3 regions of the Achromobacter deleyi genome follow, and region 2 is predicted to be linked to each of the others. Evidence: predicted binding sites of a transcription regulator. Region 2 holds the regulator's gene; each other region holds the start of a gene.
The links. The regulator FliA, encoded in region 2, starts transcription of late flagellar genes. The targets are predictions, from matches to a motif close to CTAAAGTTTNNNNNNNNNNNGCCGNTA.
Positions count from the first base shown of each region.

Region 1 (7,454 bases), 2.7 Mb from region 2:
CGGCCAGCTCGCCCAGCCGCAGGAAGTCGGGTTTTTCGCTGGGCAGGCCCAACTCCACCACGCCCTGCAGGCTGCCCTGCAGCTGCTGCGCCTCGGACTTGAATTGCGCGCCCAGCACCAGCAGCGATTCGGCGGTGGGCAGCAGCATCTCGCCAGCCTTGGCCAGCGCCAGCCGTCCGCCGCTGCGGTCGAATAGGGCCACCCCCAGGCTCTGTTCGAGCGCCTTGATCTGCGCGGTGACAGCGGGCTGGGTCAGCGACAGCGCTTCGGCGGCCCGCGTCAGGTTGCCCAGGCGGGCGACCGTGACGAAGGCGCGGATCTGATAGATTTCCATGCCGCCTTTGTAGGGGAAGCGGGCTCAGGCGGCAAGCAGCCGCACCTGGGTCGGTTCCAGCCCGATCGACACCGGCGCGCCCACCGGGAAGGGGGACAGCCCCGCCAGGTGCGACTGGTCGGCCGTCAGGCGCTGTTCGCCGATCTGCACCTGGTAGCGGGTGAATTCGCCCAGGAACTCGCTGCTTTCCACCACGCCCGGCAGCCACACGTAGCGCGCGTCGCCCAGCCCGTCGGCCATCTCGATCTGCACCGTGTGCGGCCGGAAACTGGCCGCCAGGCGCTGCGCCGCCGGCGCCTCGGCCGCCAACGGCAGGTGCAGGTCGCCCACGCCTTCCACCGCCAGCACCACGCTGCCGCTGGTGCGCTCGCGCACCTCGCCCTCCAGCACGTTCATGGTGCCGACGAAATTGGCCACGAAACGGTTCACCGGGTAGTCGAACAGCGTGCTGGGCGCGCCGATCTGCTGCACCACGCCGTGGTCCAGCACCGCCATGCGATCGGCGGTGGTCATGGCCTCTTCCTGGTCGTGGGTGACGAAGATGGTGGTGATGCCGAGCCGCCGCTGCAGGCTCAGCAGGTCCTGGCGCATCTGCACGCGCAGTTTCTTGTCCAGGTTGGACAGCGGTTCGTCCAGCAGCAGCACCTGCGGCTCGATCACGATGGTGCGCGCCAGCGCCACGCGCTGCTGCTGGCCGCCGGACAGCTGGTTGGGACGGCGGCGGGCGTATTGAGACAGCCCCACCAGTTCCAGCGCGGCCTCGACCTTGGCGCGGATCTGCTCGCGTGGCAGCTTGCGTTCGACCAGCCCGAACGCGACGTTGTCCCACACCGTCATGTGCGGCCACAGCGCGTAGTTCTGGAACACCATGCCGATGTTGCGGTTCCACGGCGGGATGGCGCTGATGTCCTTGCCGTCCACCAGCAACTGCCCGGCGTCCTGCCGGTTGAAGCCCGCGATCAGGCGCAGCAGGGTGGACTTGCCCGAGCCAGACGGCCCCAGCAGGGCGAAGAACTCGCCCGGTTCGATGTTGATGTTGACGTCCTTGAGCACTTCCGTCCTGCCGTACGACAGCCGGATGTTGCGGCATTCAACGCTGACTTTCTTCATGTCGATTCCCCTTGATTCAGGCCGTCTCGTCGTGGCGCGCCGGCCGCTGGCGCGACTGGGCCCGCTCGACCAGCAAGTGCGAGACATACGTGCCGATGGCGACCGCGGCCACCGCCAGCACGCCCAGCGCCGCGCCCGGGCCGCGGCCCGCCGCGCTCTGCATGTACAGATAGATGCCATAGCTCATCGGCGCCTGGCTGTCCTTGGTGACCAGCATGATGGTGGCCGACAGCTCCACGGCCGCGGTCACGAAGCTGGTCACGAAGCCGGCCAGCATGCCGCCGGCCATCAGCGGCACCACCACCCGCCGGATGGTGCGCATCCGCGTCGCGCCCAGCGATTGCGCCGCTTCCTCGAGCGATACGTTGATCTGCTGCAACGCGGCCACGCACGAACGCAGCGCGTAGGGCAGCCGCCGCACCGAGTACGCGATCATGATGATGATCCACGACGAGGTCAGCAGCGTGCCGGTGCCCGGGATCTCCACGCCGCGGAAGGTGCGCAGCAGCCCGATCGCCAGCACGATGCCCGGGATCGCCAGCGCCGCCGAGGCCAGCAAGTCCAGCCACTGGCGCGCCGGCAGCCGGGTGCGCAGCATCAGGTAGGCGATGGCGGTGCCCAGGATCACGTCCACGCCGGCCGCCAGGCCGCAATAGAGCAGGGTGTTGGCGATCATGCCCTGCGACTCGCTGAACACCGCGCTGTAGTGCGCCAGCGTGTAGCCGTCGGGCAGCGGCGCGAAGCTCCACACGCTGGCCAGCGACAGCAGCAGCACGCCCATGTGTGGCGACAGCACCAGCAGCAGCACCAGGGCGATCCAGCCGTACGCCAGCACGCTTTCGGCCGGGCGCAGCTTGCGCTTCTGGATCGAGTTGCCGCCCTTTTGCAGCGTGGAATAGTCGCGGCCCTTGAGCACCCGCGCCGACAGCCATAGCGCCAGGATCGAGAAGGCGATCATGATGACGCTGATGACGTAGCCCAGCGGATCCTCCAGCCCCACCTGCGTGATGCGCAGATAGGCCTGCGGCGCCAGCATGTTGGTGGTGCCCAGCACCAGCGGCGTGCCGAGATCGTCGAACACCTTGACGAACACCAGCGAGGTGCCGGCCACGTAGCCCGGCAGCGCCAGCGGGAAGATCACGCGGCGGAACAGCCGGAAGCCGCGCGCGCCCAGGTTGAAGGCGGCTTCTTCCATGGCGCCGTCGATGTTGCGCAGCGCCACCACCAGGTTCATCAGGATGAACGGGAAGTAGTGCAGCGCCTCGACGAAGATGACGCCGTTCAGCCCTTCCATGAATGGAATGGTGAAGCCGAACCAGTCGTTCAGCAGCAGGTTGACGCTGCCCGAGCGGCCGAAGATCAGCTGCATCGCCACCGCGCCGACGAAGGGCGGCATGATGAGCGGCAGCACGCCCAGCGTCTGGATGATGAGCGCGCCGCGGAAGTCGAAGCGCACCGTGAAGTACGCCAGCGGCACCGCGATCAGCGAGGCCAGCAGCGCCGACCAGCCCGCCACGTAGAGGCTGTTGAAGAACGCCTCCAGCATCAGCGGCTGATTGAAGAACGCGCCGAAGTGGCCGATGGTGAAGCCGCCGTCGGCATTGACGAAGGCGCTGTAGAACACCGTGCCCACCGGCACGACCAGGAACAGCGCCAGGAAACCCAGCACCAGGAGCGCGGCCAGCACGGGGCCGGCGGGCAGGCGTGAATGGCCCGGAAGATTCATCGAGATTCCCGTAATGGTTCAAGACAGGCCGCCCGCGGCGGGGCGGCGGCCGGACGGGGCGAGCCCCCCGTCCGGCGCGAGCCGGGCTTACAGCGCCGCGGCCTCCCGCGCCAGCTTCACGGCCTGCTCATAATTGCTCTTGGCCGTGCCGTTCCATTCGCCTTCCAGCTTGGTGATCTGCTGGTTGACCGCGGCGTCCTTCTTGTTGCCGCTGAAGATCTTCAGGAACTCGGGATCGGCGGCCTGCTTGCCGTCGACCAGCGGTGCCCAGGCCAGCTTGCGGGCCTGCGCCAGCAGTTCGGCCGGCTTGCCGCTCTTGCCCTTGTCGCCGAGCTTGGCCTCGGCGTCGTAGATCGCCTTGGTCGCCGCCTGCAATTCCTTCAACCGGAACGTGACGGTCTGGTCGTACAGCGACTGCACCACGTAGTAGCGCGTCTGCGACAGGTCGGCGTTGAACTGCACCTTGCTGCGGCGCGCGATCTCGGCCGGGTCGGGATAGCCCTGCGGCACCTTGCCGGCCAGCGCCGAATACGGCAGCACCGGCAGGCGCGAGATCTTCGGCTCCAGCAGCAGTTCCTGGCCCGCCTGGCTGAGCGTGAAGGCGATGAACTTCTTGCCTTCCTCGGTGTTCTTGGCGCCGTCGATCAGCGCGATGTTGGCCGGCACGATGGCGGTCTCGGAGGGATAGACGAACTCCACCGGGAACTTCGAATACTTGCTCGACAGGCCGAAGAAGTCGATCACCGGCCCCGCGCCGAACTGGCCGTTGTTGACGCCGTCCGGCACGCCGAACGAGCGCTCGGTCACGGCGCTGCTGTTGCCCGACATGCGCAGCAGCGTGTTCCAGCCGTCGTCCCAGCCTTCGCCCTGCAGGATGGTCTCGACCGTCAGGTGCATGGTGCCCGAGCGCGACGGCGAGGTGATGCCGACGTGGCCGAACCAATGCGGCGCCAGCAGGTCTTTCCATTCGACCGGCGCGGGGATCTTGTGCGCCGCGATGTAGCGCGTGTTGTAGACGATGCCGTAGCCGGCCAGCGCCTGGCCCAGGTACATGCCGCCCGGGTCGTTGATGGGGTAGTTGCCGATCTTGTCCGGCACGTCCTTGTTGGCGACGTCCGCCGACTTGGCCAGCAGCTTGTCGCGGCCCAGCACCTCGAAGGCGTCCGGCGCGCTGGCCCAGAACACTTCCGGACGCTGGCCGGCCGGCGTCTCGCGCACGTAGGCGATGCCGGACACGGTGTTCTTGTTGAGGATTTCCAGCGTGATGCCGGGGTTGGCCTTCTCGAACGCGGTCTTGTAGGCCTGGGTCAAATCTTTCGGGAACGACGTGATCACCGTGACGGTGCCCGCCAGGGCGGGGGCGGCGCAGGCGGCCAGCAGCGCCCCTGCAAGGGCTGTGCGCATTGCATGCATGGTTTGTCTCCGTGGTTTTTCGATTTGTCCGGAGACCTTAGCGGCTGCATGCGCCGCCAGTCCAATCACAAATTTTGATGCGCGCCATCAGTGTGGCGGGCATTCGGGAGAACCCGCGCGAGCGCGCGGGCCAGGGGCGTACGAGTGGGGCTAGCGGCGGGCTACGCCCGGGATGCGGCGCGGGCGGCCGTCTGCGCGGCCTTGGCCTGCAGTTCCATCACTTTCTGGATCTGGCCCATGACCTGCACGGCCTGGGCGTTCAGTGCCTGGATCTGGGTGGCTTTCTGTTCGGCCGAGGCGTTGCTGGCGCGCACGCGTTCGATCTGTTCCATGATCCGCTTGAGCTGGCGCTGCAGCTCCTTGATCTGGCGGGTGTAGGAGTCGTCGTTGTCGGACGATTCGGTTTCCTGGGTCTGGCCGACCTTCATGGCGCCGGCGTTGTTGACGCGGATCTTGCCGTCGGGCGTGACGCTGACGCCCGGATCGCCAGCCTTGGCGTCCTTGGCTTCCTTGTTGGCCTGGATCTTCTGGGCCCACAGGTCCGCCATGCTGCCGATGCGCGAGGTGCCGCTGATGGAATCGATGGCCATGGAAGTCTCCGGGGCAGAAGGATTGACTGGGGTTTCCACTAATACGGCATTCCGGCGGGGAACTTAAGTTGCCGCCCGTTCCCGGCCCCCTTTACACTGGCGCCCGCTCATACCAATCACTCCCGGGGATTCCATGTCCAATTCCTATTTTCCGCGCTGGCGCCTGGCGGACGACGCCCAGCCCGGCGTCATCATCGCCCCCGACGAACGGCTGTCCTGGCCCAAGAACGTGGCCATGGGCGCCCAGCACGTGGTGGCGATGTTCGGCTCCACCGTGCTGGCGCCGCTGCTGATGGGTTTCGACCCCAACGTCGCCATCCTGATGTCGGGCATCGGCACGCTGATTTTCTTCCTGTTCGTCGGCGGCCGCGTGCCCAGCTACCTGGGGTCCAGCTTCGCCTTTATCGGCGGCGTCATCGCCGTCACCGGCTATGCCGGCGGCGGCGCCAATGCCAACATCGGCGTGGCGCTGGGCGCCATCATCGCCTGCGGCCTGGCCTATACCCTGATCGGCGTCCTGGTCTGGATCGCCAACGGCCGCGCCGGCGGCGGCGCCAACTGGATCGACACCCTGATGCCGCCGGTGGTGACCGGCGCGGTGGTCGCGGTGATCGGCCTGAACCTGGCCCCGATCGCTGCCAAGGGCGCCATGGGCGCCTCGGGCTTCGATAGCGCCATGGCGATCGTCACCATCCTGTGCGTGGGCGGCATTGCCGTCTACACCAAGGGCATGGTGCAGCGCCTGCTGATCCTGGTCGGCCTGATTCTGGCCTGCGTGGTCTACGCAATCTGCGCCAACGGCCTGAACCTGGGCAAGCCGATCGACTTCTCGGCCGTGTCGGCCGCTGCCTGGTTCGGCCTGCCGCACTTCGCCGCGCCGGTCTTCAAGGCCGAGGCCATGGGCCTGATCGTGCCGGTGGCCATCATCCTGGTCGCCGAGAACCTGGGCCACGTCAAGGCGGTCAGCGCCATGACCGGCCAGGACCTGGACCGCTACCTGGGCCGCGCCTTCGTCGGCGACGGCGTGGCGACGATGGTCTCGGGCGCTGTTGGCGGCACCGGCGTCACCACCTATGCCGAGAACATCGGCGTGATGGCGGTGACTCGCATCTATTCGACGCTGGTGTTCGTCATCGCCGCGCTGATCGCCATCGTGCTGGGGTTCTCGCCCAAGTTCGGCGCCTTGATCCAGACCATTCCCGGGCCCGTGCTGGGCGGCATGTCGGTGGTGGTGTTCGGCCTGATCGCCATCGCCGGAGCCCGCATCTGGGTAGTGAACCAGGTCGATTTCAGCGACAACCGCAACCTGATCGTGGCCGCGGTCACGCTGGTGCTGGGCGCGGGCGACTTCACCGTCAAGCTGGGCAACTTCACGCTGGGCGGCATCGGTACCGCGACCTTCGGCGCGATCATCCTGTACGCGCTGCTGCGCCGCAAGAAGTAGGGCGGGACCGGCCGGACGTCGCGCCAGTCCCGCTTCCTTCAGGGGCATGAGCGGGACCGGCCGCGGCCGATCCGCTCCCCTCAGGAGCGCGACAGCCGCGAGGCCGGCGTCCTGCCGCCGACCTGCACGGGCGCCACCTCGATCACCTGGCCCGACTGGGTCTTGAAGACCGAGGTCGCCTCCGCCAGGCGCCGCGCCTGGTCCTCCATCGCCGAGGCGGCGGCCGAGGCCTCTTCCACCAGCGCGGCGTTCTGCTGCGTCACCTCGTCCATCTGCGAGACCGCCAGGCTGACCTGGTCGATGCCGCCGGCCTGCTGGGCCGAGGCCGCCGAGATCTCGCCCATGATGTCGGCTACCCGCTGCACCGAGATCACGATTTCCTCCATGGTCTGCCCGGCCGCCGACACCTGGGACGACCCGGCCGCGACGGTCTCGACCGAGGTTTCGATCAGGGCCTTTATCTCCTTGGCCGCCTGCGCCGCGCGCTGCGCCAGGGAGCGCACCTCGCCCGCCACCACGGCGAAGCCCTTGCCCTGTTCGCCGGCGCGGGCCGCCTCCACGGCGGCATTCAGCGCCAGGATATTGGTCTGGAAGGCGATGCCGTCGATCACCGAGACGATATCGGCGATGCGCCGCGAACTCTCGGAAATGCCCTGCATGGTGGCCACCACCTGGCCGACCGTGTGACCGCCGCGCTGCGCCACCTCCATGCTCACCGCCGCCAGCTGGTTGGCCTGGGCGGCGTTGTCGGCGTTCTGCTTGACCGTGGCGGCCAGCTCTTCCATGGTCGAGGCGGTCTCTTCGAGCGCGGCCGCCTGTTCCTCGGTGCGGGTCGAC
Region 1 is NZ_CP065997.1:3,230,218-3,237,671, forward strand. Features, by position in the region: gene I6I07_RS14605 (LysR family transcriptional regulator) at 1-334, opposite strand, end outside; gene I6I07_RS14610 (ABC transporter ATP-binding protein) at 359-1,444, opposite strand; gene I6I07_RS14615 (ABC transporter permease) at 1,461-3,170, opposite strand; gene I6I07_RS14620 (ABC transporter substrate-binding protein) at 3,258-4,583, opposite strand; gene I6I07_RS14625 (FlxA-like family protein) at 4,745-5,173, opposite strand; gene I6I07_RS14630 (solute carrier family 23 protein) at 5,307-6,617, shown strand; gene I6I07_RS14635 (methyl-accepting chemotaxis protein) at 6,698-7,454, opposite strand, start outside.
Region 1: I6I07_RS14625 (FlxA-like family protein) is a predicted target of FliA. The motif match lies at 5,215-5,241, and genes of this name have one in related genera.

Region 2 (7,454 bases):
TCGGGCTCGTAGGGGCCGCGATCGAGGCAGTAATGCACCAGATCGTTTTCCATCAACGTCTGAAGCACGCGATCCAGCGTCTTTCTGGTCACGGCGTCGTCGCTCTGGTTCTTGTGCAGCAGGACCGCCAGCAGGGTGCTGTAGGGTATCGAGCCAGGCCAGGCGTGGGCCAGGGTCTCGACCACGGTGACCACGTCGGCGTCTTGCGTGATCAGGGCGCGGCCCAGGTGGTTGATATGGACGGTGCCCAGTTCCTGGCCGTTCGGAGCCAATCGGATCATACCCGCGGCAAAGCGCAGGTCGCGCAGGCGGGCTAGGTCGGGTTTGGCCAGCACGTCGCCGGCGCGCTCCTGGGGCAGCCAAAGGGATTGGCGAAAGGCCCGGCCCGTGGCGAAATCGAGGTACTGCTGGCGAACGGTAGCCGGCTGTCCCATGGCCAGCAGGCTGTGGTTGAGCGAGACACCCTGACCGAATGTCATGGGGATTTCGCTGAGCGGTTGCGCATCGCCCAGATAGGCCAGCCCCGCCTGTGCCGCCACGTTCGCCAGTTCAACGAAATAGCAGGGATTGCAGGCCAGTGGGTTGGCGCCGTCGTGCGTGTCGCCCTGGGCTAGGGCACGCTCGAATCTGGCGGCGGCTGCCGCTAGGGTGGGTCCATGCGGATTGGCTGCCGCCATGCCCTCCTTGAACAGAGACAGCGCCGCCATGGCGCCCTGGCGCAGCTCGGCGTCGTTCTGTGCGGCATGGCCGTGCAGCAGGATGGCGTCGCGTACGACTTCGAGGGATTTGGCGCCAGGATACACGTGGCTGTCCAGGTACAGGATGCCGCACGGCGACAGCAACTGGCCGCATGCCTGCAGCAGCGCCTGCCCGGCCTCGGAGGGCAGGTAACTATAAAGACCCGTGACGATGACGTAGTCGAAGAGACCTAGCTGTGTACCGATATCGGTCGCCTGGCCGACATACAGCGTCAGGTTGGCCATCCCCAGGCGTTGCGCTGCCGCAGTGCCTTGGGCGACCAGCAGCTCGGACGCATCGATGCCGACGGCCTGCGCCTGGGGATAGGCCAATGCGAACGGGAGAAGGCCGGAGCCATCGCCGCAACCGATTGCCAGCACGCGGGCGCTTTCCAGGGGCACGGTCCCGACACCATAAAGATGAGCCGTGGCGCGCAGTCTCGCGGGGGAATGACTGGGAGCCAGGCGGCCGGGGTCGGCGGCGGCTTGTCGGTGGTTATGGGCCGGATAAGACATGTGATTCGGAAGAGCGGGCGGGCATGCCCGGAAGACTATTGCGGTAATTCTATGAATGCCGGCACCGTCTCATTCGGCGAATCAGCGTGCGAATTTCCCGCCAGTTTGGATGAAACCGTACATTTGGGGCGGCAATGAAAAAACCCGCCGAGAGGCGGGTTTTGAAGGGGAGTCGGCCAAGGCTCGAAGACCCTTGGCCGACCGGCCAGGCGGGAAAATCGGAATTTCCCCACCCGTCCGTATTGCCTGCCGTGAATTAACGCAGCAGCGACAGCACGGTTTGCGGTACTTGGTTGGCTTGCGCCAGAACCGAGGTGCCAGCCTGTTGCAGGATCTGGGCCTTCGACATGTTCGACACTTCCGTGGCGTAGTCGGCGTCCTGGATGCGCGAACGGGCGCTGGACAGGTTGTTGACCACGTTGTTCAGGTTGGCGATCGTCGATTCCAGGCGGTTCTGCACGGCACCCAGTTCACCGGTCAGCTTGTCCAGCTTGGTGAAGGCGGCGTCCAGCGTCTTCAGCGGATCGGTGGTCAGCGTGCCCTTGCTCTTTTCTTCCGTGGTCAGCTTGCCCGAGCTGCTGACCTTGGCTTCGGCGCCGACCTTGGGGGCGTAGTCGCCCGTGCCCGTTCCGCTCTTGACCGTGACCTTACCCGTGTTGGGGTCGACCTGGTAGTTGGTGGTGTAGGTCTTGGTCGAGGTGAACGTGCCCTTGTCGTCGACGTACGTGTTGGTCGAATTGCCAGCGTTGAAGGCAACCGTCGCGCTGGTGATGCCCGAACCCAGCGTGATCGTCACGTCGCCGGCCGTGGTGTTGGCCTTGACGTTGGCCAGCAGCGCGTCGGAAGCGATGGTGTTGGTGAATTGCAACTGGTTGGCACCAGCGGCGGTACCGACGTTGGAGTAGGTCTTGCCACCGATGGCGACCGAGGAGGTGCCGGCGGCGCCGGTGTTCTGCGCAGCAGCCGTCATGACGCCGCGAATGGTGGCGGCGGTGCCACCAGCGCTGTTCGTGGTCAGGTTGCCATCGGTATCCAGGAAGGCAGCTTGGCCGCCGACGGTGACCTTGCCGGTAGCATCCACTTCGAACGACGTCGCAGCGGCGCCGTTGCTGTGGGTGTAGGTGCCGGTGGCGGTGCCCGTGGCCGGACGCAGCTTGTCGGCCAGGGCGTTCACAGAAGCGGCATCCGAAGCCGACTTGTCGGTGAACGTGAAGTTCTTGTTGGCGGCGTCGTACGTGTAAGTCGTGCCGGTAGCAGCCGTGCCCACGGTGACCTTGTTGCCATTCTCCAGCTTGCCGAAGACTTGGTCAGCGGTCGCGGCGGCGTGGGTGGTGGTGACTTGCCATTCGTTGGCGGCGACGGTCCCGCCACCAGCGGCTTGCAGGTCGGACACGGTGGCCGAACGGTTCTGGGTCACGCCCGAGCCGTTGACGTTGAAGCCGTCCAGACCCAGCGTCTTGACGCTGATTTCCGACAGGTTCAGGGTGATGGTTTCGCCGTCGTTGGCGCCGACTTGCAGCGTCAGGGGCTTGGCGTTGGCCGACAGGACCTTCACGCCGTTGAAGTCGGTTTGTTGCGAGATGCGGTCGATGTCCGACAGACGCTGGTTGATTTCGTCTTGCATCGAGTTCAGCTGCTCTTGCGAGTAGCTGCCGTTACCGGCTTGCACCGACAGTTCGCGAACGCGCTGCAGGTGGGTGTTGATTTCGGAGGCGGCGCCTTCCGTCGTCTGGGCCAGCGAGATACCGTCGTTGGCGTTACGAGCGGCTTGGGTCAGGCCCTTGACGTTCGCGGTGAAGCGGTTGGCAATGGCCATACCGGCGGCGTCATCCTTGGCGCTGTTGATGCGCAGGCCGGACGACAGACGCTCGATGGCGGTACCCAGGGCGGATTGCGACTTGTTCAGGTTGTTCTGAGCAACCAGCGACAAGTAGTTGGTGTTAATGACTGCAGCCATGTTTAGGCTCCCAAGAGAGAAAGGCTTCTTCAAACCGGGCAGCGGGGCCGCCCATCGTTGTAACGGGAAGAATTCGATTTCTTGCGTCTTCGAATTTCTCCGTTGCAAGGATTACGGCAGTCGCAAATCAATCTTTAGGGCTTTTTTTTGGTATTCGCAAAATGTTGTTGGATACCACTTACAGACTGGTCTTACGGTTTGGTCGGGCGGCTGGACGGGGTGGCCAGCACTATATACAGACATGTCCGACGGCCGGAGGACGGCCGCCGGACGGGCCTGTCAATGCAGCAGCAGGCCGACGCGGCGCAGGGCGACCAGCAGGCTGTTGACGATTTCCTGGGCTACCGGATCCAGGTTGCGGGCGCCCTTATAGGGCTTGCCGTCCGGGTGCGGATGGCGTCCCGCGGTCAGCGCGTCGCGCGCCAGGGTGCGCAGCTCGGCGGTGCTGCGCTCGCCGTCGATGTGGCGCATCAGGTATTGGTGCAGGGCGTCGGTGGGCGCCGTGACCGGATGGTGCCAGAGGCTGTGCATGCCGACCTGGCAACCCGGTTTTGTTACTTCTTGTAGTAGTTCCAGGGCGCCCGGGATCAGGCGCGGCTTGGCCTGCGCGGGTTGGTAGGCCACCGGTTCCAGGCGGTAGTGCAGGGCGCCGGCCTGCACCAGCGTCACCAGGTGGCCGACCATCGCGTTGGCCAGGGCGTCGGCCGACGCGTCGGAGGCGGCGTGTCCGCGCTGGCTTTCCAGCAGCGCGGCGAACGGCAGCGATTGCGGCCAGGCCTGCGCCAGCGTCTCCATCAGCGCGATCATCGCCGGATCCGGGGTGGTGATGGCGGTGCCGGCCGCGGTGCGGAACTGCCGCTGTCCGGCCGGCGCGCCCGCCAGCGCCGTCAGGTCGGCGGCGAAATGCATGGCGGCGAAGGCGCCGCCCTCGGGCTGCTCGAGGATCTCGCCGGCGCGTTCGGCGTGCACCAGCAGGCTCTTGCGGAACGAGCGGCCGACGGCGAAGTCCAGGTATTGCTCGCGCATTTCCCGGCCGGCGTTGACCGACAGCCCGTTCAGGCCCACCGCCACCGTGGCGCCGAAAGTGGACGGGAATGTCAGTTGCGGTTCGGCGTCCGTCACGTACGCCAGCCCGGCCTGTTGCGCCGCCGCGGCGAATTCCAGGAAATAGCAGGGCGTGTTGATCGCCTCCAGGTATTCATGCAGCAGATAGTGGTCGGTCTGGCCGCGCAATTTGCTGGCGGCCTGCTGCAGCGCCGAGCGCAGCGGGTTGTTCTGCCACAGGCCGCCCTCGATCAGCTCCAGCATGTCCTTGGCGCGGGCCACCTTTTCCTGCGGCGTTTCGGCGCCGAAGCTGTTCAGGATCATGGCGTCGCGGATGACGTCCGACGCCTTCCAGCCCGGATAGGTGTTGTAGCTGACGTAAGCCACGCCCTGCGGCGCGAGGTTCTCGCGGCAGATGCGCAGGATGGCGTCGCGCACTTCCGGCGGTACCCAGCTGAACACGCCGTGGCAGATGATGTAGTCGAAGACGCCGAAATCGGCGGTGATGTCCGTCAGGCTCATGGCCCGCAGGTCCAGATTGCGCGCGCCGGCCGCTTCCGCGGTCTGGCGGCCCGCGTCGATCTGTTGCGGCGACAGGTCGATGCCGACGACCCGGGCCTCGGGGTAGGCCAGCGCGAACGGCAGCAGGTTGCCGCCGGCGGCGCAGCCCAGTTCCAGTACCCGCGCCTGTTCCAGTGCCGGCGCCTCGAGTTGGTAGAGGCGGGCGACCGCGCGCAGGTTGCCCGGCGACGTATAGGAGAACGGCAGCGAGATGTACGGGGTTTCGTCGTAGGCGTCGGAAATGGCCTGCGTCAGGACGTCGGGTGCGCTCATGGCGAAAATTCCAGGGATCGCGGTGCGTGGCCGGCGGCGGATCGCCGTGCGCACCTTATTGGTGTCAGCCTGCAAGGCTAACAAGGGCGCGCGCGGCGTAATGGGATGAATAACGTCCGATTTCCCTGGAATTCCGGCCGCAGTACGCCGTCAGTCCTAGATTATTTGCGCGATCTGCCCCTCCTGGGGCAGGTGTTGCCAGGCCTGTTCACGCAGCTTGGCGCGGATGCGCGCCGTCGCCTGCGAGCGCAGTTGGCAGACGCGGGCCTCGGTCACGTTCATGATCGCGCCGATTTCCTTCAGGTTCAGGCCCTGCTCGTAGCACAGCGACAACAGCAGTTTCTCGCGGTCGGGCAGGGTGTCGATGGCCAGGATCAGCGCCTGGCGGAAATCGCCGGCCAGCAGCGAGTCCAGCGGGTTGCCGCCGGCGTTGCCGTGATTCAGCGTGGCGGTCCAGTCGGTCTGGCCCGACGCGGCGTCGGGCTCGGTGGCGAAGTCTTCGTAGTGGACGATCTGCACGCCCTGGGCGTCGTGCAACAGCGTCTGATATTCAGCCAGCGGCATTTCCATCTGCTGCGCGATCTCGGCCTCGGAGGGCGCGCGCATCAGGCGTTGTTCGAGTTGCTGGATGGCCTGTTCGATCTTGCGGGCCTTGGCGCGCACGCTGCGCGGCAGCCAGTCCTGGCCCCGCAGCTCGTCGAGCATGGCGCCGCGGATGCGGGTCGTGGCGTAGGTCTCGAACTGGGCGTCGGCGGTTTCCTGGTAGCGGCGCACGGCATCCAAGAGGCCGATCATGCCGGCTTGGATCAGGTCGTCGAGCTCGACGCTGGCCGGCAGCCGGGCGAGCAATTGCAGGGCCAGCTTCCGCACTAGCGGGGCATATTCGACCAGGCTGTCATCTGCGTGGGGCATTGCGGGAGTGTCAGGCGGTGTCCATCGTGACGCATTGTCGGTTGTTGTCAATTTGCGACATTGTCGACAAACGCGCGGCTACGCTAAAGCTAGCAATATTTTGTGATCGGCAAGGTGTCATTGTCGGCAAAAGTCGGTATTTCATTCCTTAAAGCACGCAACGTTTTGAATGCTTATTTGCCAAATTGACGTACATTTGCCAGGACTTTCTATGTCAAGGTGTATCTAAAGTCTCAAGTTGCGCGATATCAACAAAGATTTGTCATATAAGTCATAGAAAATGACATGACCTGTGGTAAATTTTACTTAAATTGCGAACAAATGATACATTTCGCATTAAAACAGGATGCAGCGGATACTGTGCAACAAACGTTGCCATTGTCCTTGGTTATCAAGCCCCTTCGGTGGGATAGGGAATAGGGAGTCGGGCGTGCAACAAGTCGAAAATTCTTTGCTGGCAGATATCCGTGAAGTGAATCTGTCCTACCTTCTTCTCGCACAGCGCATGCTGCGCGATGACTATGCTGCATCGATGTTCCGCCTGGGTTTCAGCAACGAGGTTGCCGATATCCTGATGCGTCTTTCTCCGGCTCAGCTGGTGAAGCTGGCCAGCTCCAGTTCGCTCCTGTGCCGTTTCCGTTTCGACGACTACAGCCTGCTGTCCGCACTGACCCACGATGTGCTGGGCGGCGCGTTGCAGCAAGCGCACGCGACGATCCTGCTGGCCAAGCAACCTGTTGAAGAACTGGCCTGACGGCCTGTCGATTCCCACTCGGACACGTGTAATGGCCACCAAGAGCGTTTCGCAGGAAGCGGATGACATCCTGCTAGCCAGCTCCATGATCACTCTGGGCGCGCGGCTGCAGGTGTTGGAGGCTGAAACCAGCCTCAGCCACGACCGCCTGGCACGTCTGTACCGCGAAATCCGCGGCTGCTCGCCACCGAAGGGCATGCTGCCTTTTTCGGTCGACTGGTTCATGACCTGGTTGCCGAATATCCATTCCTCGCTGTTCTACAACGTCTATTCGTTCCTGAATACGCGCACCAGCAGCAAGGGCATCCGCGCCATCATCGACGCGTACCGCCTCTATCTCGAGAACGCCGGCGTGGACAACGCCGAATCCGCCGAGCCCGTGCTGAGCTTCACCCGGGCCTGGATGCTGGTGAGGTTCTTCGACAGCGGCATGTTGCAGCTTTCCGCCTGCCGCCAGTGCGGCGGGCATTTCATCGCGCACGCGCATGATCCGCAGTCGGATTTCGTGTGCGCGATCTGCCGTCCGCCACCCCGGGCCGGCAAGACCCGCGCCGCCGCCAAGGCGCGCGCGGGCAGCCGTCCCGCGCCAGCCGTAGACGCCGCCCGCTCCTGAGCGGCGCGTCCAAATACATCAAAAGCCCTGGAAAACTCCCCGTAACCCGCCTTTTTGGGTCGGGGGGAACAGGGGATCATTGACGCC
Region 2 is NZ_CP065997.1:5,910,939-5,918,392, reverse strand. Features, by position in the region: gene I6I07_RS26655 (bifunctional class I SAM-dependent methyltransferase/glycosyltransferase) at 1-1,139, opposite strand, end outside; gene I6I07_RS26650 (flagellin) at 1,510-3,210, opposite strand; gene I6I07_RS26645 (methyltransferase regulatory domain-containing protein) at 3,490-5,088, opposite strand; gene I6I07_RS26640 (RNA polymerase sigma factor FliA) at 5,245-6,000, opposite strand; gene flhD (flagellar transcriptional regulator FlhD) at 6,431-6,754, shown strand; gene flhC (flagellar transcriptional regulator FlhC) at 6,786-7,367, shown strand.

Region 3 (7,454 bases), 2.4 Mb from region 2:
AGGCAAGCACCCGACCCAGCAGCCGGCCCACATGGCCTCGCTGTGGCTGGACTACACGGTGCAGAGCGGACCGCTGGCCGGCCTGGGCGGCGGCGCGGGCGCGCGCTACGTCGGCACCACCTTCATCGACGCCAACAACGACATGGGCAAGGCGCCGCCGCGCACGCTGGTCGACCTGGGCCTGCGGTACGTGGCGAACCAGCACTGGCGCTTCGACCTGAACGCCAGCAACCTGTTCGACAAGGTGTACGCGATCTGCGTGACGCCGACGCAGTGCGCCTACGGCACGCGCCGGGTGGTGATGGGCAGCGCCACGTACCGGTGGTGAGCGGCCAACGGCCGCGACAGCCTGCCCGAGGCCGCTGAAAGAGCCGCTGAAGGCGCGGCTGGCACCGGCGAAGGCGCGGGTGGCGGAGGCGGCGCCGGGCCGTCAGGCCGCTGGCGCCTGGTCCGGCCGCGGCCGCATGCGGCCCAGCAGCAGCAACACCGCCAGCGCCAGCACGCTCAAGCCGCCCAGCATGGCGAAGGTGGCCGGCGCGCCGGCGGCGTCCATGGACGCCGCGAGCAGCGGCGGCGCCAAGGCGTTGATCAGGTTCATCGGCAGCGCGATGGTGGCCATCGCCGCCGCATAGCCGGCCTTGTCGAAGAACACCAGCGGCATGGTGGCCCGCGCGACCGCGAAGGCGCCGCTGCCGACGCCGAACAGCAGCAGGAAGCCGATCACCGGCAGCAGGCCAGCGCCGCCGATCCCGATGACGGCCAGCCCCAGCGGGATCATCGCGCCGGAAGCGATGCCGGTGGACAGCCCGTCCCAGCGCCGCCCGCCCAGCAGGTCGAGCACGCGCCCACCGACCTTGAAGACGCCCAGCAGCGAGGCGACCGCGACAGCACGAGGCAGATCCATGTCCATGGCCTGCAGCAGCGGCACGCCCACCGCCTGGATGCCGAAGGTGACGAAACTGTTCAGCGCGATGGCGGCCACCAGCAGCGCGAACACCGGGCCCTTGCGTCCGTCCGCGTCGCGCGAGGCCGCGGCCGCCGCGGCCTCGGTCGACGGCAGGCCGAACCACAGCAACGGGCCGACCAGCGCCAGCATGCAGATGGCGTAGACGATAAGTGTCGCCCGCCAGCCCATCAGATGATCGAGGAAAGCCGTGACCGGCAGGAACACGCTGCCCGCCAGGCCCGTCACCAGCATCAGCGTGCCGATGAGCCCGCGTGCCCGGTCCTGCGCGTATTCCACGACGTAGGCATATGCCCCGGTCGTCAGGAACGCCGCGCCCGCCACGCCGACCAGCGTCCAGGCGGCCCAGAAGGCCCACAGGCCGGGAGACAGCGCGAGCAGGGCCAGGCCCAGTCCGATCAGCCCGGCGCCCGCCGCCATGGCCCGGCGCGTGCCGAAGCGGCGGAACGCGCGGCCGGCCAGCGGCGCGGCCAGCCCCATCGCGACATACATGACCGACGTGCCCAGGAACACCGAGGGCAAGGTGGCGCCCAGGTCGGATGCGACCGGGGCGGCGATGACCGGCAGCACGCCGACCACGCCCCAGCCGACGATCTGGGTCAGCGCGAGCAGCAGCAGGACAAGGACATGGCGTTGCATCGCGCGCCGGCCTAGCGGCCCTTGTCCATCGACAGCGGCACGCCCCAGATCGGATCCTCCATGCCCTGCTTGCCCAGCGGCGTGATCTGCATGGGCTGCAGCTTGGCCAGCAGCGCCTGGTGCTCGGCGCTCAGGTTGGTGCGCTGCGCGATGAACTGCCGCGTGAACTCCATCGGCGCCGGGCGGGTGTAGACGGTCAGGTCCTCGAGCGGGCATTCGATCATCTTGGGATCGACCGCGCGGCAGGACTGCTGGCGGAACTTGTAGCTGGGCGTCTTCAGGTGCATGCGCTGGCTCAGCACCAGCTGGCCGCCTTGCAGCGTGAAGCTCGCCAGCGCCTGCTTGGGCGGAATGCGCGCCTGCACCTTGATGGCGGGAATGTCGCGGGAATCGGTTTCCTCGTAGTAGCCCGCCGGCATGCCGGCCGTGGTCTCGCTGTACTGCTGCTGGCCCCAGCTCACGCACGCCCCCGACGCCATGTGCACGGCGGTGCAGACCTGGCGCGTCTTGGTCTCGGTGTGGGTGGTGGCGTCGCGCCACGCTTCCTGCCTGTAGAACTCGCGATAGAGCTCGGGCGACAGATAGGCGGTGCCGTTGGCGCCGCGGCCCGATCCCTCAGGTCCGCGCTTGGCACCGACCTGGTCGAGCAGCGCATTCAGCTTGTAGTCGTCGCCGCCGGTCAGCAGGTATTTGCCGGGCGGCAGGATATGCACCTCGAACGCCTGGAACAGGTAGGTTTCCTTGGGATCGCGCTTGAGCGAATTGGTCTGGAACTTGCGGCTGAAGGTCACCTGCGGCGCCTTCTCGTGCATCCAGATCACGGTCGGCGTCCACTGCGTCATGGTCATGGCGTCTTTCAGCGACGCATGCGGCATCAGGTCGGCCACCAGCACCACGGCCATGTCGGCCTTCAGCGCCTCATTGATCAGGTCCAGCAACTGCCCGTAGCGCGGATCGTCGCGAGTGCCGTACCCGTTCGATGACGGAATGTTCACGCACCCCGACAAGGCCAGCGTAAGCGTCAGGAGGGACAAGGCAAGGCGCGGGCGCGGCAAGGTCATGGATCGGTCCTTAAATGAGGCTGAATCGTATTGAGCGCGCATGCTACTGGCTCGGGGCCGGATCGCAATGGCCGCGTGGCGGGTTGAAACATCGGCTGGCCCGGAAGGCGCGGCGGGATTTCTCGCGGCCGGGGTGTACTGGCGGACGCAACGCCAGCAATGACGCGGGCCGTGGCCAGATGATACGCGGTCATCCCGCGGCGCGAGGGCCCATTGCTTGCCTGACGACTCGAAAACTATTGTTGCGATTGTTTCTGAAGGGGCACGACGTCCCGGACGCGCTGGTCCATTGATGCGTCGACATCGCACCACCGTCGATGGCTCGCCCGGCCTGGTCCGGCAAGGCCGCATCATCCGCTGGCTCGCTTCACCGAAGGCCCGCCCAGGGCGCGGAGGCGCTCTGCTAAGCTGCCGTCCGATCCCTTGCCGTGGAGCCTGCCCGATGCCTCGCGCATCCCTCGCCATCCGTATGCTGTTCGCCGCATGCCTGCTCGGCGCCACGTACAACCATGTCGTGGCGGTCATCGAACATGGATGGCTGTGGGACTACGGCTACGGCGCCGCGACCTCGACCTTCAGCAAGCTCTACTGGAGCGGGTTGACCCTGCTGGACCCGCTGGCCGCCGCGCTGCTGTTCGTGCGGCCGCGCGCGGGCGTGTGGCTGACGCTGCTGATCATCGTCAGCGATGTGTTGCACAACACCTGGTATGTCGCCACCCATGGCCAATGGTCCGCGCCGTTCTATCTGGCGCAGGTCGGCTTCCTCATCCTGGTGGTGTGCCTGGCGCCTGTCGCGTTGCGCGGCATCGCGACGCCGTTTCGCCATCATTATCAGACTGCCAGTAAGACTACTGATCGCGTTTTCCGCCACTGACAAATCTAGAATCGGATTGGCATCGTTTCCATGATGCCGCGCTGGAGGAAGAAGGCCCGCCATCCAGACGCCGACACAATCCGTGGCCCGGGAAATCAAGTGCAGGTATGCGCGTCCTTGTCGTTGAAGATCCGCCGCAATGGGCGGAAAGCGTGTCGAGCCACATCGCCGGGCTCGGACGTGGCGTGCTCGCCTGCGGCACCCTGCAGGACGCGCTGGCGCACATCCGGCAGGACCCGCCCGGCATCCTGGTGACGGCGGCATCGCTGCCTGACGGCGACATGCTCGACCACATCGCCTCGTTGCGCCGCGCGTTTCCCGCCATGGGCATCATCGTGCTGACCGACAACGTGCGCATGCCCGCGCAGCTGCAAAGCCTGAGCGACGGCGCCGACCACTACCTGATCAAGCCGATCCAGCTCGCGCTGCTGGCCGTCACCGTCAGCGCGCTCGAACGCCGGCTCGTGACCGCGACACCCGGCCCGGTCTTGCGCGGCAACTGGACCCTGGACGTGCAATCGCGCCAGCTGCGATCGTCGAACGGCGAACAGCTGAGCCTGACGGCAAAGGAATCCATCGTCATGGCAACGCTGATCCAGAGCCCGAAATTTCCCGTCAGCCACAAACGGATGTCGCAGATCCTGGGCTATCCGGAAGTCATCTACGACCAGCACCGCATCGACGCGCTGCTTTACCGGGTGCGCAAGAAACTCGCGACCCTGCGCGACGCGCCCATGCAGATCCGCAACATCTATTCCGAAGGCTCCTTGCTGGTGATGCGTGAAAGCATGATCCGCATCGCCATGCACGCCTGATCCACACGGTGTCGAGTATTTGTGAGTTTCTCGCCGCGCCAAATGCTTACACTACACGTGTCTTGCAAACTTTCCCCAAGAGAGACAAGGCCCGAAGGCCCCACCCGCTTATCCGCGGGTGGGGCCTTCTTTTATGGGCACATGCATGCGCTCGCATTGCATGCCGCGGCTACCAAATCTCATAAAAAATCATAAGACTGCCGTTTGGCCGGCGGTTGTCTAAAGATCATTTTCGCCATGTCGTAGTCCTGGCAACGGACGAACCTGAATGCTGAGAATCAGTTCATCACGTTGGCAACCGGGCAGTTCCCTGCCCGGTGCGATCAAGCCTTTCTCTGCCTAGGAGCTTACACATGGCCGCAGTCATCAATACCAACTATCTGTCGCTGGTCGCGCAGAACAATCTCAACAAATCGCAATCGGCGCTCGGCACCGCGATCGAACGCCTGTCGTCGGGCCTGCGCATCAACAGCGCCAAGGACGACGCGGCCGGCATGGCCATCGCCAACCGCTTCACCGCCAACGTCAAGGGCCTGACGCAGGCAGCGCGCAACGCCAACGACGGCATCTCGCTGGCGCAGACCACCGAAGGCGCCGCGGCCGAGATCAACACCCACCTGCAACGCGTGCGCGAACTGGCGGTGCAGGCCGGCAACAGCAGCTACTCGCAAGAGCAGCGCAACTCGATGCAGGACGAAATCAATCAGCGCCTGTCGGACATCGACCGCATCTCGCAGCAAACCGACTTCAACGGCGTGAAGGTGCTGTCGGCCAAGGCGGAGCCCCTGACGCTGCAGGTCGGCGCCAATGACAACGAAACCATCAGCCTGAACCTGTCGGAAATCAGCATCAAGACGCTGGGCCTGGACGGCTTCAACGTCAACGGCTCGGGTGTGACCCAGAACAGCACGGCCACCGTCACCGACCTGGCGGCCGCGGGCGGCGTGACCACCGCCGCCAATGAATGGCAAGTCACGACGACGCACGCCGCCGCGACCGCCGAGCAGGTGTTCGGCAAGCTTGAAAACGGCAACAAGGTCACCGTGGGCACGGCCGCTACCGGCACGACCTACACCTACGATGCCACCAACAAGAACTTCTCGTTCACCGACAAGTCGGCCTCGAGCGCCGCTGCCGTCACCGCCCTGGGCACCGCGTTGCGACCGGCCACCGGCACCACCACCGGTACCTACATCCACAGCAACGGCACGGCGTCGAGCACCTTCGAAGTCGATGCCACGGGCGCCATCAAGATGAATGGCTCGGCGGCGTACCTCGATGCCGGCGGCAACATGACCAACAACAGCGCCGGAGCCACCGCCGCCACGCTCAACACCGTGCTGACCGCCGTGTCGACCAACACCGCAGCAGCCGGCAGCTCGTCGCTTTCCATCGGCGGCAAGACGTACGTGAACACCACCACGGCCAACAACGTGACGTTCGTCAATACCATCTCGTCCGATGCGCTGCTGGCCATGGCCAAAGCCAACACCACGACCAACGACACAACCATCACGCTGGGTTCGGGCATCACCGCCGCCACGGTGAGCTTCACCTCCGGCGTGTCGACCAACACCTTCGTCGATGAAAAGGATGCGTTCACGACCACCAAGACCGTCAACACGGACTACCATGTCGACCCCACCTCGGGCAAAGCTACCGTGACGGGCGGCAATGGCACTGGCGACTACGCGCCCAAGATCGGTTCGCTCGCCTATGTCAGCGCGTCGGGCAAGCTGACCACCGACACCACCAGCAAGGGCACGCTGACCGCCGATCCCATGAAGACGCTGGATTCCGCGTTCACCAAGCTGGACAAGCTGACCGGCGAACTGGGCGCCGTGCAGAACCGCCTGGAATCGACGATCGCCAACCTGAACAACGTCATCAACAACCTGTCCGGCGCGCGCTCGCGCATCCAGGACGCCGACTACGCCACGGAAGTGTCGAACATGTCGAAGGCCCAGATCCTGCAGCAGGCCGGCACGTCGGTCCTGGCGCAGGCCAACCAGGTGCCGCAGACCGTGCTGTCGCTGCTGCGTTGATCGCGTAGGCCAGCCCATCGGGCCGGCCACCACCCGCCGCGCATCGCGGCGGGCGGTGGCCGGCCTTTTTCTTGTCAGCCGAGCCCCGCCGCGCGTCGCGCCCGGCGGATCTACAATGCCCGCTACCTTTTCGGGAGTCTTTCCATGCTCGGTGTCACCGACTATGGCGCATTCGTGCTCGCCTTCATCATGCTGCTGATCATCCCCGGCCCGGGCAACTTCGCGCTGCTCACGGCCACCGGCAAAGGCGGCGTCAAGGCGGGCCTGGCCGCGACCTGCGGCGTGATCCTGGGCGACCAGGTGCTGATGTGGCTGGCGGTAGCCGGCGTCTCGGCCCTGCTGGCCGCCTATCCCACGGCGTTTCACATCGTGCAGTGGGCCGGCGCCGCGTATCTCGCCTGGCTGGGCCTGCAGATGATGCGCAGCAAGCCCGGCGCGCCGCCGCGCCCGAGCCGCATGGACAATGGCCACTATCTGCGTCAGACCGCGATGATCACCTTGCTGAACCCCAAGGCGATCATGTTCTACATGGCGTTCTTTCCGCTGTTCATCGATCCGGTCCGGCATCAGGGGATCGTGACGTTCGCGTTCATGGCGGTCACGGTGGCGGCGCTGACGTTTCTCTATGGCCTGGTGGCCGTGCTGCTGACGCACCACCTGGCGCAACGGATGCGCGCCAATCCGCGCGTCGCCAACCTGCTGGAGCGGTTGGCGGGGGTGTTCCTGCTGGGGTTCGCGGTGAAGCTGGCGGCGATCCGGTAGGCGACGCCGATACGGCCGTCGATCTCGCAAGCAGTCATGCACTGATGCACTGATGCAGTCATGCGGATTGAAGCACTTTCACGGCGACGTCGGGCGCGCGTTCCACGATCTTGAGCAGCGCGATGGCAGGCCCGGTTGGATTTCGGTGCCGCTGCTCCCAATTCTGCAGCGTGCGGGTGCTGACATGGATGGCCGCGGCGAATTCGGCCTGGGACATCTGGACACGCTCACGAATGGCCCGCACGTCGATCGGCTCGAACTTCGTGACCCGGCCGGGCGCCAGTTCCCCCCTGC
Region 3 is NZ_CP065997.1:3,521,090-3,528,543, reverse strand. Features, by position in the region: gene I6I07_RS16190 (TonB-dependent siderophore receptor) at 1-328, shown strand, start outside; gene I6I07_RS16185 (MFS transporter) at 431-1,603, opposite strand; gene I6I07_RS16180 (hypothetical protein) at 1,615-2,664, opposite strand; gene I6I07_RS16175 (hypothetical protein) at 3,107-3,538, shown strand; gene I6I07_RS16170 (response regulator transcription factor) at 3,646-4,353, shown strand; gene I6I07_RS16165 (flagellin) at 4,707-6,398, shown strand; gene I6I07_RS16160 (LysE family transporter) at 6,543-7,160, shown strand; gene nadS (NadS family protein) at 7,219-7,454, opposite strand, start outside.
Region 3: I6I07_RS16165 (flagellin) is a predicted target of FliA. The motif match lies at 4,573-4,599, and genes of this name have one in related genera.